2 regions of the Microbacterium sp. NPDC059771 genome follow, and region 2 is predicted to be linked to the other one. Evidence: predicted binding sites of a transcription regulator. Region 2 holds the regulator's gene; the other holds the start of a gene.
The links. Region 2 encodes LexA, which represses DNA repair genes until DNA is damaged. Its sites were predicted from a motif close to TCGAACANNTGTTCGA; they were not measured.

Region 1: a site for LexA is predicted at 2,895-2,910, ahead of recA (recombinase RecA). Genes of this name have one in related genera too.

Annotation. Positions count from the first base shown of each region.
Region 1 covers NZ_JBHWHK010000001.1:1,939,719-1,946,884, forward strand. Annotated here, with positions in the region: gene ACFV3I_RS09165 (DNA translocase FtsK) at 1-1,083, shown strand, start outside; gene pgsA (CDP-diacylglycerol--glycerol-3-phosphate 3-phosphatidyltransferase) at 1,083-1,658, shown strand; gene ACFV3I_RS09175 (CinA family protein) at 1,655-2,164, shown strand; gene ACFV3I_RS09180 (helix-turn-helix domain-containing protein) at 2,285-2,593, shown strand; gene ACFV3I_RS09185 (DUF3046 domain-containing protein) at 2,612-2,836, shown strand; gene recA (recombinase RecA) at 3,108-4,154, shown strand; gene ACFV3I_RS09195 (regulatory protein RecX) at 4,268-5,008, shown strand; gene miaB (tRNA (N6-isopentenyl adenosine(37)-C2)-methylthiotransferase MiaB) at 5,056-6,600, shown strand; gene miaA (tRNA (adenosine(37)-N6)-dimethylallyltransferase MiaA) at 6,597-7,166, shown strand, end outside.
Region 2 covers NZ_JBHWHK010000003.1:207,031-214,196, forward strand. Annotated here, with positions in the region: gene ACFV3I_RS18325 (S9 family peptidase) at 1-285, opposite strand, end outside; gene ACFV3I_RS18330 (methylenetetrahydrofolate reductase) at 473-1,420, shown strand; gene metE (5-methyltetrahydropteroyltriglutamate--homocysteine S-methyltransferase) at 1,443-3,755, shown strand; gene lexA (transcriptional repressor LexA) at 3,811-4,503, opposite strand; gene ACFV3I_RS18345 (LysM peptidoglycan-binding domain-containing protein) at 4,792-5,160, shown strand; gene ACFV3I_RS18350 (histidinol-phosphate transaminase) at 5,195-6,289, shown strand; gene hisB (imidazoleglycerol-phosphate dehydratase HisB) at 6,286-6,903, shown strand; gene hisH (imidazole glycerol phosphate synthase subunit HisH) at 6,900-7,166, shown strand, end outside.

The DNA of each region.
Region 1 (7,166 bases), on a different contig from region 2:
GATGTGCGCATGGTGCTGATCGACCCGAAGCGCGTGGAGCTCACGAGCTATGCCGGGGTGCCGCACCTCATCACCCCCATCATCACGAACCCCAAGAAGGCGGCTGAGGCGCTGCAGTGGGTCGTGAAGGAGATGGACATGCGGTACGACGACCTCGCGTCGTTCGGCTTCCGTCACATCGACGACTTCAACCGTGCCGTCCGCGCCGGTGAGGTCGAGGTGCCGGTCGGCAGCGAGCGGGTTCTCAAGCCCTACCCGTACCTGCTGGTCGTCGTCGACGAGCTCGCCGACCTCATGATGGTCGCCCCGCGTGACGTCGAGGACTCGATCGTGCGCATCACGCAGCTCGCTCGCGCGTCCGGCATCCACCTGGTGCTCGCCACGCAGCGTCCGAGCGTCGACGTCGTCACCGGTCTCATCAAGGCCAACGTGCCGTCCCGGCTCGCGTTCGCGGTCACGAGCGTCACCGACAGCCGCGTGATCCTCGACAGCCCCGGCGCCGACAAGCTGATCGGTCAGGGAGACGCGCTCTTCTCGCCGATGGGCTCGTCGAAGCCCTTCCGCCTGCAGGGTGCCTGGGTGGACGAGAAGGAGATCGACGCCGTCGTCAAGCACGTCACGCGTCAGGCTCGACCGGAGTACCGCGCCGATGTGCAGGAGGCGATGGAGCCGAGCAAGAAGAAAGAGGTCGACGAGGACATCGGCGACGACCTCGAGCTCCTCCTCGCCGCGGCCGAGCTCATCATCTCGTCGCAGTTCGGATCCACGTCGATGCTGCAGCGCAAGCTCCGCGTCGGGTTCGCGAAGGCCGGCCGGCTCATGGATCTGCTCGAGTCGCGTGAGGTCGTCGGCCCGTCGGAGGGGTCGAAGGCCCGCGACGTGCTGGCCACCCCGGAGCAGCTGCCGCAGGTCATGGCTCGCCTTCGCGGCGAGGACGTGCCCGCGTCCGCTCCGAGCGCCGGCGCACCGGCCGCCGCACCTCCGTCGCCCGAGCGCGACCCGATCGCGGGGCAGTACGACGGGCTTCCGGTCGTGGAGGCGGAAGGCGATGAAGACGCCTGGGGCCTGACGGGACGCGACTGATGGCCATTCCCCGGCAGCTCCCCAACGCGATCACGGTGGCGCGGATCCCGCTCGCGGTGGTCTTCTTCGTTCTCCTGCTCCTCGGGGGCACCTATGGAATCTCGGATCCGGTGGTGCGTTGGATCGCCGGCATCCTCTTCATCGTGGCCATCTCGACCGACTGGGTCGACGGGTATCTCGCGCGTCGCTACGACATTGTGAGCGACTTCGGGAAGCTGTGGGATCCGATCGCCGACAAGCTCCTCACGGGGGCCGGTTTCATCGGGCTGGCCATTCTGGGCGAGGTCAACTGGTGGATCGTGATCGTGATCCTCGTCCGCGAGTGGGGTATCACGATCCATCGTCTGGTGGTCGCGAGCGAGCATGTCGTCGCTGCCGCCTGGATGGGCAAGATCAAGACCGCGTTCCAGGGCGTGGCCCTCGGCTGGGCGTTGTTGCCGCTTCACGTGTGGATCGGTCTCGGTCCGTGGACGACCATCACCTTCCTGCTCATGCTGATCGTGCTCGTCCTCACGGTGGTCAGCGGAATCGACTACATCGTGGCGCAGGTACGCGGTTCGCGACAGCGGTCATGACGTCGTTCACCCCTGAGATGGTCGTGGGCGCCCTGCGCGCGCGCGGCTGGACGCTCGGGGTCGCCGAGTCGCTGACCGGCGGCGCGGTCTGCGCGGCGCTGGTCGCCGTTCCCGGAGCCTCCGTCGTTCTCCTCGGCGGCGTGGTCGCGTATGCGACGCCGGTCAAGCATTCGCTGCTCGGGGTAGACGCCGAGCTGCTCGCGACAAAGGGACCCGTCCATCCCGAGGTGGCGCGGCAGCTGGCCGAGGGGGTTCGCCACGCCGTCGCCGTCGACGGACGGTCGGCGGACGTCGGTATCTCCACCACCGGGATCGCCGGGCCGCAGTCGCCGGACGGTCAGCCGGTCGGGACCGTCCATCTGGGCGTCGTCACTCCGGAGGGCACTCGCACGGAGGCGTTCGTCTTCGACGGCGACCGAGCGGCGGTGCGCGCGCAGTCGGTGGCGATGCTGGTGCGAATGCTGGCTGAGGCGGTCGGGGAATACGAGCCGACAGCCGAAGGTTGATACCCATGTGCTCACATTCAAACCACAGAGTGCAAGGGTAGATTCTGTGCAGGCCAGGAGGGCTAGACTGGCTGTCTCTTCGAGGGGAACCTCGATCGAACACATGGGGAGGAGGTTCCGATGATTCTTGTACGACAGGAAATCGGCGATGTGCTGAGGGACTTCCGCCTGCAGAAGGGGCGCACCCTCCGGCAGGTCGCAAGCAAGGCGTCCGTCGCGCTCGGCTACCTCAGCGAGGTCGAACGCGGACAGAAGGAGGCGTCGAGCGAGATCCTCGCCTCGGTCGCGGAGGCCCTCGACGTTCCCATCTCCACCATCATGCGCGAGGTCGGGGATCGCATCTCCGTCCTCGAGGGCATCCAGGTCTTCCCCGACGTCGTTCCCGACGAGCTGGTCGCCTCGGTCGAGCCCGAGCTCTCGCTGCACTGACCACTCGGCCGGGTGACGATGCGACGTAGCGAATTCCTTCGCGCCGTCGACGCGGAGTTCCAGGCGCGAGGGCCGTCACTGGTGAACGACCTCAGTCTGACGGCGGTCAACGGCCGTACCGCGAGCGAAGCGCTGGCGGACGGCGTGCCGCCCCGGGAGATCTGGCTCGCCCTGTGCGAGGAGATGGATGTTCCGCTGTCTCGGCGGCACGGCGTCGGACGGCTGGAGCCGCGGAGCCGCTGAGTTGCTGCTCTCGTTCTCCGGGCTGTGCGGAACTCCGACACGCCGCGTTGCGCTGTTGTCGAAAATCTGTTCGAACCGGGCGTAGTCTTCTGCACAAGTGGTTTCGATGCCTGGATCATCACAGACCTCGGGTGGGCCGATGCAATGTCGGTGGCTCGTCCTAGCGTGAGGACCAGGCTGAAGAAGCCACACGCCTTGTCGGAGAGTTCCTTCCAGCCGGAAGAGCCGCGACAGCCTACAGGCGGCATCACACGCGCAGAAGGAGCACACCATGCCATCACCCGCCGACCGCGAGAAGTCCCTCGAGACCGCCCTCGCGCAGATCGACCGTCAGTTCGGAAAGGGCTCGGTCATGCGGCTGGGCAGCGATGAGCGCGCCCCCGTGGCAGTCATCCCCACCGGCTCCATCGCCCTCGACGTCGCCCTCGGGGTCGGAGGCCTGCCGCGTGGCCGCATCGTGGAGATCTACGGCCCGGAGTCCTCGGGTAAGACCACACTCACCCTGCACGCCATCGCCAATGCGCAGCGCGCGGGTGGTATCGCGGCGTTCATCGACGCGGAGCACGCGCTCGACCCCGACTACGCCGCGAAGCTGGGCGTCGACATCGATTCCCTGCTGGTGTCGCAGCCGGACACCGGTGAGCAGGCGCTGGAGATCGCCGACATGCTCGTGCGGTCCGGTGCCATCGATCTCATCGTCGTCGACTCGGTCGCGGCCCTCGTGCCGCGAGCCGAGATCGAGGGTGAGATGGGCGACTCCCACGTGGGTTTGCAGGCCCGGCTCATGTCGCAGGCGCTGCGCAAGCTGACGGGTGGGCTCAACCAGACCAACACCACGATGATCTTCATCAACCAGCTGCGCGAGAAGATCGGCGTCTTCTTCGGATCGCCCGAGACCACCGCCGGTGGAAAGGCGCTCAAGTTCTACGCCTCCGTGCGCATGGACATCCGACGGATCGAGACCCTCAAAGACGGAACCGACGCCGTCGGCAACCGTACGCGGGTCAAGATCGTCAAGAACAAGATGGCCCCGCCGTTCAAGCAGGCGGAGTTTGACATCCTCTACGGCGTGGGGATCTCTCGCGAGGGCAGCCTGATCGATTTCGGCGTGGAGCACGGGATCGTCAAGAAGTCTGGCTCGTGGTACACCTACGACGGCGACCAGCTGGGGCAGGGCAAGGAGAACGCGCGCACGTTCCTTCTCAACAACCCCGACATCGCCCTCGCCATCGAGACGCAGATCAAGCAGAAGCTCGGCATCGGTGCGCAGCCCGCGCCCGCGTCTGCGGACGAGCTCGCTGAGCGTCGCCCGGCCTGATGAACGAGCAGCGTGGGGGCGATCCGGAACGGATCGCCCCCATCATCCCTCTCTTCGGAGGGGCGCCGTCTCGGCAGCCCTCACGACGGCCTACCCCGCCCGATCATTCGGGGGTGGACGCGCCGGCATCGACTGACGGCGCCGCGTCGTGGCGCTCGACCTGGCATCAGGCGCCGTCCGACTTCCCGCAGGAACCCGACGCGGGCACGCCGAGCGAACGGCATCCCGCACGCGGTCGACGCGGGCGATCGACAGCGGGCACCCCGGTCCCTCGGCTGCGCGCGATCGACGAGGGGACGCTCGGCGGGGCGGATGCCGAGCGGGGAGACGAGGACGGTCCCACCACGGAGGAGGTCCGTGTCGCGGCCGAAGAATCTCTGCTCCGCAAGCTTCGCACCCGCTCGTTGTCCGTCTCCGAAGCGCGCCTGGTCTTGAGAGGCCACGGGGTGGAGGCGAACGACGTCGACGACCTGATCGAGGATTTCTGCCGTCGCGGTTACCTCGACGACGCGGTGCTCGCCGAGATGCTCGTGACCTCGGGCGCCGAACGAAAGGGGCAGGGGCGTGTCGCGCTGTCCCGTGCGCTCGCCCAGCGCGGGATCCCGCGAGAGGTGATCCATGCGGCGCTGGAGGAACTCCCTGACGACGATGCGGAGCGGGCGCTGGAGTTCGCTCGCACCAAGGCGCGGTCTCTCAGCCGACTCGACGCCGACACGGCGCTTCGTCGCCTCACGGGTCAGCTGGCGCGGCGTGGTTATGCCGGATCGGTCGCGATGACCGCCGCCAAGACGGCGCTGCGCGAGGCGTCGTCCGGTGGTTCCGGGTCCGGCGTGCGCTTCGTGGATTCCGACTGAGGGTGCCGCCCTGAGCGCGGTGACGGGGCTCGTACAATGGACAGATCATGACTATCCCCCGCAGTGAACCGACGATCATCAGCGCCTCATCGGCGGCCGTCGACGACGACGGGCGACAGCGATCGTATGAGGTGCGTACCTTCGGGTGCCAGATGAACGTGCACGACTCCGAGCGGCTGTCCGGTTCGCTCGAGAGCGCGGGCTACGTCCCTGCGCCCGCGGGCAGTGAAGCCGACGTCGTCATCATCAACACGTGCGCCGTGCGCGACAATGCGGCGGGCAAGTTGTACGGCACTCTCGGACACCTCGCCGCGGTGAAGCGTCGGAAGGCGGGCATGCAGATCGCCGTCGGTGGCTGTCTCGCACAGATGGACAAGCAGGCGGTGCTCGACAAGGCGCCGTGGGTCGATGTCGTCTTCGGAACGCACAACATGGGCTCCCTGCCCGGCCTCCTCGAGCGCGCCCGCCACAACGGAGACGCGGAGCTGGAGATCCTCGAGTCGCTCGAGGTGTTCCCGTCCACGCTTCCGACCAAGCGCGACTCCGCCCACAGCGGTTGGGTGTCGATCTCGGTCGGCTGCAACAACACCTGCACGTTCTGCATCGTTCCGAGCCTTCGTGGCAAGGAGAAGGACCGCCGCCCGGGCGACATCCTCAACGAGATCCGGCTGCTGGTCGAGGACGGCGCGATCGAGGTCACCCTGCTCGGCCAGAACGTCAACTCGTATGGTGTGGAGTTCGGAGACCGCCAGGCCTTCGGCAAGCTGCTGCGCGCGGCCGGGCAGATCGAGGGCCTGGAGCGGATCCGATTCACGAGTCCGCATCCGGCCGCCTTCACCGACGACGTGATCGACGCGATGGCCGAGACACCGAGCGTCATGCCGCAGCTGCACATGCCGCTCCAGTCGGGCAGCGACCGCATCCTCAAGGCCATGCGGCGTTCGTACCGCAGCGAGCGTTTCCTGGGCATCCTCGATCGGGTGCGGGCACGCATCCCGCACGCGGCCATCACGACCGACATCATCGTCGGGTTCCCGGGTGAGACCGAGGAGGACTTCGAAGACACGATGCGGGTGGTCGAGCAGGCACGCTTCTCCGGAGCCTTCACGTTCCAGTACTCGATCCGGGAGGGCACACCGGCGGCGACGATGGCGGATCAGGTTCCGAAGGCCGTGGTGCAGGCCCGCTACGATCGCTTGATCGCACTGCAGGAGCGCATCTCGCTGGAAGAGAACCAGAAGCAGGTCGGCCGCGAGATCGAGGTGCTCGTGTCGACCGGGGAGGGCAAGAAGGACGCCGAGACCCACCGCCTGACGGGCCGAGGCGAGGACAACCGTCTCGTGCACTTCGAGGTCCCGCCGGGGTCGGAGCTTCCGCGCCCGGGTGACGTCGTCACGGTGACGGTCACGCACGCCGCGCCGTTCCACCTGCTGGCCGATGACCCCACCGGCGCGCCTCTGCGCATCCGCCGGACACGGGGCGGAGATGCCTGGGACCGCTCGCAGGCGGAGTCGTGCGCGGTGCCGTCACCGAGTGCGAGCGGGTCGAGCGCCGTGTCGCTCGGGCTTCCGACGCTGCGCGTCGGCGTGTGACCGCGCCGCGACTCTGGGCGATCGTCGGTGCCACGGGCACGGGCAAGAGCGACCTCGCCCTGGACCTGGCCGAAGCGCTGCGGCGTCAGGGTAACCCGGCCGAGATCATCAACGCCGACGCGATGCAGGTGTATCGCGGCATGGACATCGGCACGGCGAAGTTGCCGACCGCCGACCGTCGTGGCATTCCCCATCATCTCCTCGACGTGCGAGAGGTCACGCAGGATGCTGCTGCCGCTTGGTATCAGCCGCTGGCGCGTGCCGCGGTGCGCGACATCCAGGAGCGCGGCGGAGACGCCATCCTGGTCGGCGGCTCGGGTCTGTACGTCTCCAGCGTGATCTTCGACTTCGACTTCCCGCCGCGAGACCCGGCGGTGCGGAGGCGGCTGGAGCTCGAGTTCGAGGCCGAGGGGATCACGCCGTTGCTCGAGCGACTGCGGCTGCTCGATCCGACCACGGCGGAGCGCGTGGACCCCAGGAACAGCCGACGGGTCATCCGTGCGCTCGAAGTGGTGGAACAGGGGAGTGCTACGCACGGGGCAGCGCTTCCCGATGCGCCGACGCTG
Region 2 (7,166 bases):
ATGCACGCGCTGATCCGCGCCCGAGACGAAGAACAGCGCACCGTCGCCGGCCGTCCACGCCCCGCCGCCGTACTCGTGCACGCGCGACCGCGCACTCCACGGAGCCGGCAGGATCTCGGCGCCGGAGGAGCTGCGTACGGTCACGCGTCCGGCTTCGGCCGGCACGGACTCGCCCCACCAGATCTCCGACCCGGCGAACCGGGCGCCGTCGATGCGCGGTGCGGAGGTCGCGACAGACGCGGCGGTGAAGGGGGAGGGCCAGGAACCGAAGGGCAGCGACGACATGCCTCGAGCCTAGGCGGACCGACACACGGCGTCACACACGTGCGGCCCCGCGCGGGGCTGTTCTAGGTTGCTGGAAACGCCCGGTTCGTCCAGGGCGTGGAGCGACAGCCGAGCCCGGCACCCGCCCGCGAACGACACGCCTCCCGTGCCGTCCGCGCGCCCCGGCCCCCTGTCCCCAGGAGTGAAGATGTCCACCGAGATCGACACCACCGGCACCGCCCGCGTGCCGTTCTCCTTCGAGCTCTACCCTCCGCGCAACGCGTCGAGCGAGGAGGCGCTGCACGAGACCGTCCTGCGCCTGGCCGCAGCCGGTCCGGAGTTCCTGTCGGTGACCTACGGTGCCGGCGGCTCCACCGGGGGGCGCTCGCTCGATGTGCTGCGCTTCATCCGCACCCACACCGACGTCGAGCCCCTCGCTCATCTCACGTGCGTCGGCAACACCTACGTCGGGGCGACCGCGCTCATCCGCGAGTTCCTCGACGCGGGGATCCTCAGCTTCCTCGCCCTGCGGGGCGACCCGCCCGCCGGGCAGACCGAGGACTTCCTCGGCGACCTGGAGAGCGCGGCCCAGCTCGTCCAGCTGATCGACCGCGTGCAGGCCGAGCGTGCGCCGTACGAGGAGTCGCCGGTTCCCGGGATCCCCGGTGCCGCCCGGGTCGCGCCGCGGCGGAGGGTGAACATCGCGGTGGCCGCGTTCCCGAAGGGCCACCCGCGGGCGACCCACCGCACGCAGGATGTGGAGGCCCTGCTCGCGAAGCAGGCCGCCGGTGCGACGTTCGCGATCACACAGCTGTTCTTCCACGCCGACGACTACCTGGCCTTCGTGGAGCGTGCCCGCGCGGCCGGGGTGACCATCCCGATCCTGCCCGGCATCATGCCCATCACCTCGCCCGCTCGGCTCTCCCGCGTGCTGGAGCTCACGGGAGAGGAGCTGCCCGGAGAGCTCTCCATCGCCCTCGACGTGGAGCCGACCGCCGAGGGCCGCCGCGAGATCGGCATCGCCTGGGCCGCGCGCCTGGCCGCGCAGGTCGTGGCCGGCGGCGCCCCCGGCGTGCACCTCTACGCCTTCAACCAGCACGAGACCGTCCTCACCGTCCTCGCCGAAGCCGGCATCCTCCCGGCTCTGCGCCGTTAGACCCCCGCCGAAAGGAAACACCATGACCGCATTCCCCGAGGGAACCATCCTCGGCTACCCCCGCATCGGCCGTCGCCGCGAGCTCAAGAAGGCCGTCGAGGCGTTCTGGGCGGGCCGCATCGACGAGCAGGAGCTGGAGCGCACGGCCGCCGAGCTGCGCGCCGCCACCCGAGAGCGGCTCGCCGCGCTCGGCCTCGGCCGGGACGACTCCGCGATCCCGGAGTCCTTCTCGTTCTACGACCAGGTGCTCGACGCCGCGGTGACCGTGGGCGCGATCCCCTCGCGCTTCGAGCACCTGCGCGCCGCCGACGGCACGGTCGGCCTCCCGGCGTACTTCACGATCGCGCGGGGCGAGGGGGAGCGCGCGCCGCTGGAGATGACGAAGTGGTTCGACTCGAACTACCACTACCTCGTGCCGGAGATCGGTCCGGAGACGGTGTTCTCGCTGTCCAGCGACCGGCTCGTGCGCGAGGTCGCAGAGGCCGCTGCCGCAGGCTTCACGACCCGCCCGGTCGTGGTCGGCCCGGTCACCCTGCTGGCGCTCGCGAAGGCCTCGGACGACGCCCCCGAGGGCTTCGAGCCGCTGTCGCGCCTGGACGACGTGCTCCCCGTGTACCGGGAGTTGCTCGCCCGCCTCCGGGCCGCGGGAGCGACCTGGGTGCAGCTCGACGAGCCGGCGCTCGTGAGCGAGTCGCTCCCCGCCGACACCGCCGCCCTGGCGACCGCGGCCGAACGTGCACTCGCCGTGCTCGGGGGAGCGGAGGACCGTCCGTCGATCCTCGTCGCCGCCCCGTACGCGGCGCTCGACGCCGTGTTCCCGGTCCTCGCGGCCGCGCCCGTCGAGGCGATCGCGGTCGACCTGGTCCGTGGCGCTGTGCCGTCCGCGGCGGAGGGTCTCGCGGACAAGACGCTCGTCGGCGGCGTGATCGACGGGCACAACATCTGGCGGGGCGACCTGGCCGCGGCGTTCGCCACGCTCGAGCGTCTGCGCGACCTGGGGGCCGCGGCCGTGTCGGCCTCCACCTCGACCTCGCTGCTGCACGTGCCGCACGACGTCGCCGACGAGACCTCGCTCGACCCCCGCCTGGTGTCGTGGCTGGCGTTCGCCGATCAGAAGGTGCAGCAGGTCGGCGTGCTGGCCCGCGGGCTGTCGCACGGCCCCGAGGCGATCGCCGCCGAGCTCGACGAGGCCTCGGCGGCCCTGCGCGACCGGCTGGATGCGCCCGGCGTGCGCGACGGCGCGGTGCGCAAGCGGGCGCTGGTCGACGCCGACTTCTCTCGGGTGTCCTACGAGGAGCGGGAGAGTGCGCAGGAGGCCCTCGGCCTCCCGGTCCTGCCCCTGACGACGATCGGGTCGTTCCCGCAGACCGCCGACATCCGTCGCGCACGGGCGCGGTTCACGCGCGGTGAGATCCCCCGCGACGACTACGACGACTTCCTGCGCCGGGAGATCGCCGCGGTCGTGTCGCTGCAGGAGGATCTCGGGCTCGACGTGCTGGTGCACGGGGAGCCGGAGCGCAACGACATGGTGCAGTACTTCGCCGAGAACCTCGACGGCTTCGCGGTCACGGAGCACGGGTGGGTGCAGTCGTACGGCTCCCGCGCCACACGACCGTCGATCCTGTGGGGCGACGTCTCCCGGCCGGCACCGATCACGGTCGACTGGTCCGGATACGCGCAGTCGCTCACCGCGAAGCACCTCAAGGGCATGCTCACGGGGCCGGTGACGATCCTCGCGTGGTCGTTCGTGCGCGACGACCAGCCGCTGGGGGAGACCGCGAACCAGGTCGCCCTGGCGCTGCGCGAGGAGATCGCCGACCTCGAGGCGGCGGGCATCGCCGTGATCCAGGTCGACGAGCCGGCCCTGCGCGAGCTGCTGCCGCTGAAGAAGGCCGATCAGCCGTCCTACCTGGACTGGTCGGTGGCGTCGTTCCGTCTGGCGACCGGTGGGGCAGCACCGGGCACGCAGGTGCACACGCACCTCTGCTACTCGGAGTTCGGTGTCGTGATCGACGCGATCCGCGCGCTGGACGCCGACGTCACGTCCATCGAGGCCGCCCGCAGCCGGATGGAGGTCGTCGCGGACATCGCCGAGGCCGGGTTCGACCACGGCATCGGCCCCGGCGTCTACGACATCCACTCCCCGCGGGTTCCCGCGGTGGAGGAGGTGGAGTCCCTGCTGCGTCGCGCCGTGGAGGAGATCCCCACGCGGCAGCTCTGGGTCAACCCGGACTGCGGCCTCAAGACCCGCGGCTACGAGGAGACCACCGCGTCGCTGCGGAACATCGTCGAGGCCACGCGCCGCGTGCGCGCCGAGGTGGGCGCCTCGGTCTGATCACGTGACGAAGGCCCTCTCCGAGCGATCGGGGAGGGCCTTCGTCGTGTCCGGGTCAGACGGCTCGCAGCACCGCGACGACCTTGCCGAGCACCACGGCCTCGTCGCCGAGGATGGGCTCGAAGGCGGTGTTCCGCGGCAGCAGCCACGTGTGTCCATCGCGGCGACGGAGCACCTTGACGGTGGCCTCGCCATCGAGCATCGCCGCGACGATCTCGCCGTTCTCGGCGTCGTGCTGCGAGCGGACGACGACCCAGTCGCCGTCGCAGATGGCGGCGTCGATCATCGACTCGCCGGAGACCTTGAGCATGAACAGGTCGCCCTTGCCGACGAGCTGCCGGGGGAGCGGGAAGATCTCCTCGACCTGCTGGTCCGCGGTGATGGGCACGCCGGCGGCGATGCGGCCGACGAGGGGCACGAGCGCGGCGTCGCCGACGGGAGTCGTGACATCGGCCGGGTTCTCGGCGCCGGAGCCGGTGCCGGGCAGGTCGATCAGCACCTCCATGGCCCGCGTCTTGCCCGGGTCTCGACGCAGGTAGCCGCTCAGCTCCAGCTGGCCGAGCTGGTGCGTGACGCTGGAGAGCGACTTGAGCCCGACGGCGTCGCCGATCTCGCGCATGCTCGGCGGGTAGCCGTTCTGGGCGATGGCGGCCTGGATGACCTCCAGGATCGCCATCTGCTTGGGGCTGAGGCTCTTGCGACGGCGGGTCCGCGGCGCCTCCGACTCCGGGGCTGTGGTCTCGCTCATGATGCTCCTTCAGTGCGTGAGATCCGACGTCGCTCTTCGAATGTCGGTGGCCCGTGGTGGGGTGTCCTTGTCGAAACCGTATCCGAGAATCGCGCCGATCTGGAAGATCTGTTCGAGCGTGTCGGACGATTCGTGGACAGGGTTTCGAAGACAGCTTGACAGATGTTCGAACTCGAAGATATCTTCGGAACGTAGCTTCGCATTCACGGCTCCCGGCCGAGTCGCGGATGCGAACGCTACGCCAACCTCCCCGGGCCCTCGCGGCGCCGGGACAGTGAAGGAGCAGACATGAGCACCATCAGCCTCAGCACCGCGACCGCGATCTCCGCCACGGCCCGTCCGGCCACGCGGCTCCGGCTCACGGCTCGCGGTCGCGGTGTGCTGCTCGCGGTCGCGTCCGTCCCGCTCGCCGTCGGCATCGCCTTCGCGGCGATCAGCGGCGGCAGCGCCATCGCCTCCGGTGCCGACAAGCCCGTGGCCGCCGTCGAGACCATCACGGTCATGCCCGGTGACACCCTCTGGTCGATCGCCGGCTCGATCGCTCCCGAGGCCGACCCGCGCGACGTGATCGGCGACATCAGCCGCATGAACCTGCTCCGCGGCGGAGAGATCCAGATCGGTCAGGAGCTCGCGATCCCGGCGCAGTACGCGGAGTGACGCATGGCCGTCGGTGCCGCCTCGTCCTCTTAACATGGATAGGGTGACCCTCTCCCTCAACGATCTCCCGCTGCGCGACGATCTGCGCGGACTCACTCCGTACGGCGCACCGCAGGCACCGCTCCCGATCGCCCTCAACGTCAACGAGAACACGCATCCCGTTCCCGACGAGGTCGCCAGCGACATCCTCGACGACATCGCCGTGGCGATCCGCGACGTCAACCGCTATCCCGACCGGGAGTTCACCACGCTGCGGGAGGCGTTCGCGGACTACCTCGGTCACGGGCTCACGGCCGAGCAGATCTGGGCGGGCAACGGCTCGAACGAGGTGCTGCAGCACATCCTGCAGGCGTTCGGCGGACCGGGGCGGACGGCGTTCGGCTTCGCTCCGACCTACTCGATGTATCCGCTGATCGCGCAGGGCACGGGTGCGTCATGGGTCGCCGGCACCCGGCACCCCGACTACTCGATCACCCCGGAGGAAGCCGCGGCACAGGTGCGCGCCACCGACCCCGACGTGGTGATCCTGTGCTCGCCCAACAACCCCACCGGTACGCCGCTCGGGCTCGACGTCGTCGCGGCGGTCTACGAGGCCGCGCGCGGCGTGGTGATCGTCGACGAGGCGTATCAGGAGTTCGCACCGCATGACGCGCCGTCCGCGCTCACGCTCCTCGACGGCCGTCCGCGGCTCGCTGTGTCGCGCACCATGAGCAAGGCCTTCGCGTTCGCCGGAGCGCGCGTCGGCTACCTGGCCGCAGACCCCGCGTTCATCGACGCGCTCCGCCTCGTGCGGCTGCCGTATCATCTGAGCGCGCTCACGCAGGCCGCGGCGGTGGCGGCGCTGCGCAACGCCGACGTGATGCTCGGCATGGTCGAGGAGATCGTCGAGCAGCGCGATCGCATCACAGCGACGCTGGAGGCACTGGGGTACACGCCGCACGAGTCCTGGTCGAACTTCGTGCTGTTCGGTGGCGTGGCCGACCCGCAGGCCACGTGGCGGCAGTTGTACGACCGCGGTGTGCTCGTTCGCGACGTCGGCATCCCCGGCCACCTCCGCGTCAGCGCGGGCACCGAGGCCGAGACGACCGCGTTCCTGGACGCCCTGGCCTCGATAGGATCGGCATCATGACCACCCCCGCGAACCCCGCCCGCACCGCGCGTCGTGTGCGCAGCACGTCGGAGTCGACCGTCGAGCTGGAGCTGAACCTCGACGGCACCGGGGTGAGCCGCATCGACACCTCCGTGCCGTTCTTCGACCACATGCTGACGGCGTTCGCGAAGCACTCGCTGACCGATCTCACCGTCCGCGCCTCCGGTGACACGCACATCGACGCGCACCACACGGTGGAAGACGTCTCGATCGTGCTGGGTCAGGCCATCCTGGAGGCGCTGGGTGACAAGGCGGGCATCTCCCGCTACGGCGATGCGCTCGTGCCGCTCGACGAGGCGCTGGCGCAGGCCGTCGTCGACATCTCCGGTCGTCCGTACCTCGTGCACGAGGGCGAGCCCGTCGGTTTCGAGCAGCACCTCATCGGCGGGCACTTCACGGGCTCGCTCGTGCGTCACTCCTTCGAGGCCATCGCGTTCAACGCCGCGCTGACGGTACACGTGCGCGTGCTCGGCGGCCGTGACCCGCACCACATCGCCGAGGCGGAGTACAAGGCGTTCGCGCGCGCGTTCCGTCAGGCGAAGGCGCTCGACCCGCTCGTCGACGGCATCCCGTCCACCAAGGGGGCCCTGTGAGCGCGGCACCCCGCGTCGCGGTCTTCGACTACGAGTCCGGCAACGTGCACTCCGCGGTCAAGGCGCTCGTGGCCGCGGGTGCCGACGCGGTGCTCACGCGCGACCGCAGTGAGGCGCTCGAGGCCGACGGCTTCGTCGTGCCGGGGGTCGGGGCGTTCCAGGCCGTGCGTGATGCGCTGCACGCGCACGGGGGCGACGAGATCATCGGGCGGCGTCTCGCGGGCGGTCGCCCCGTGCTGGGCATCTGCGTCGGCATGCAGGTG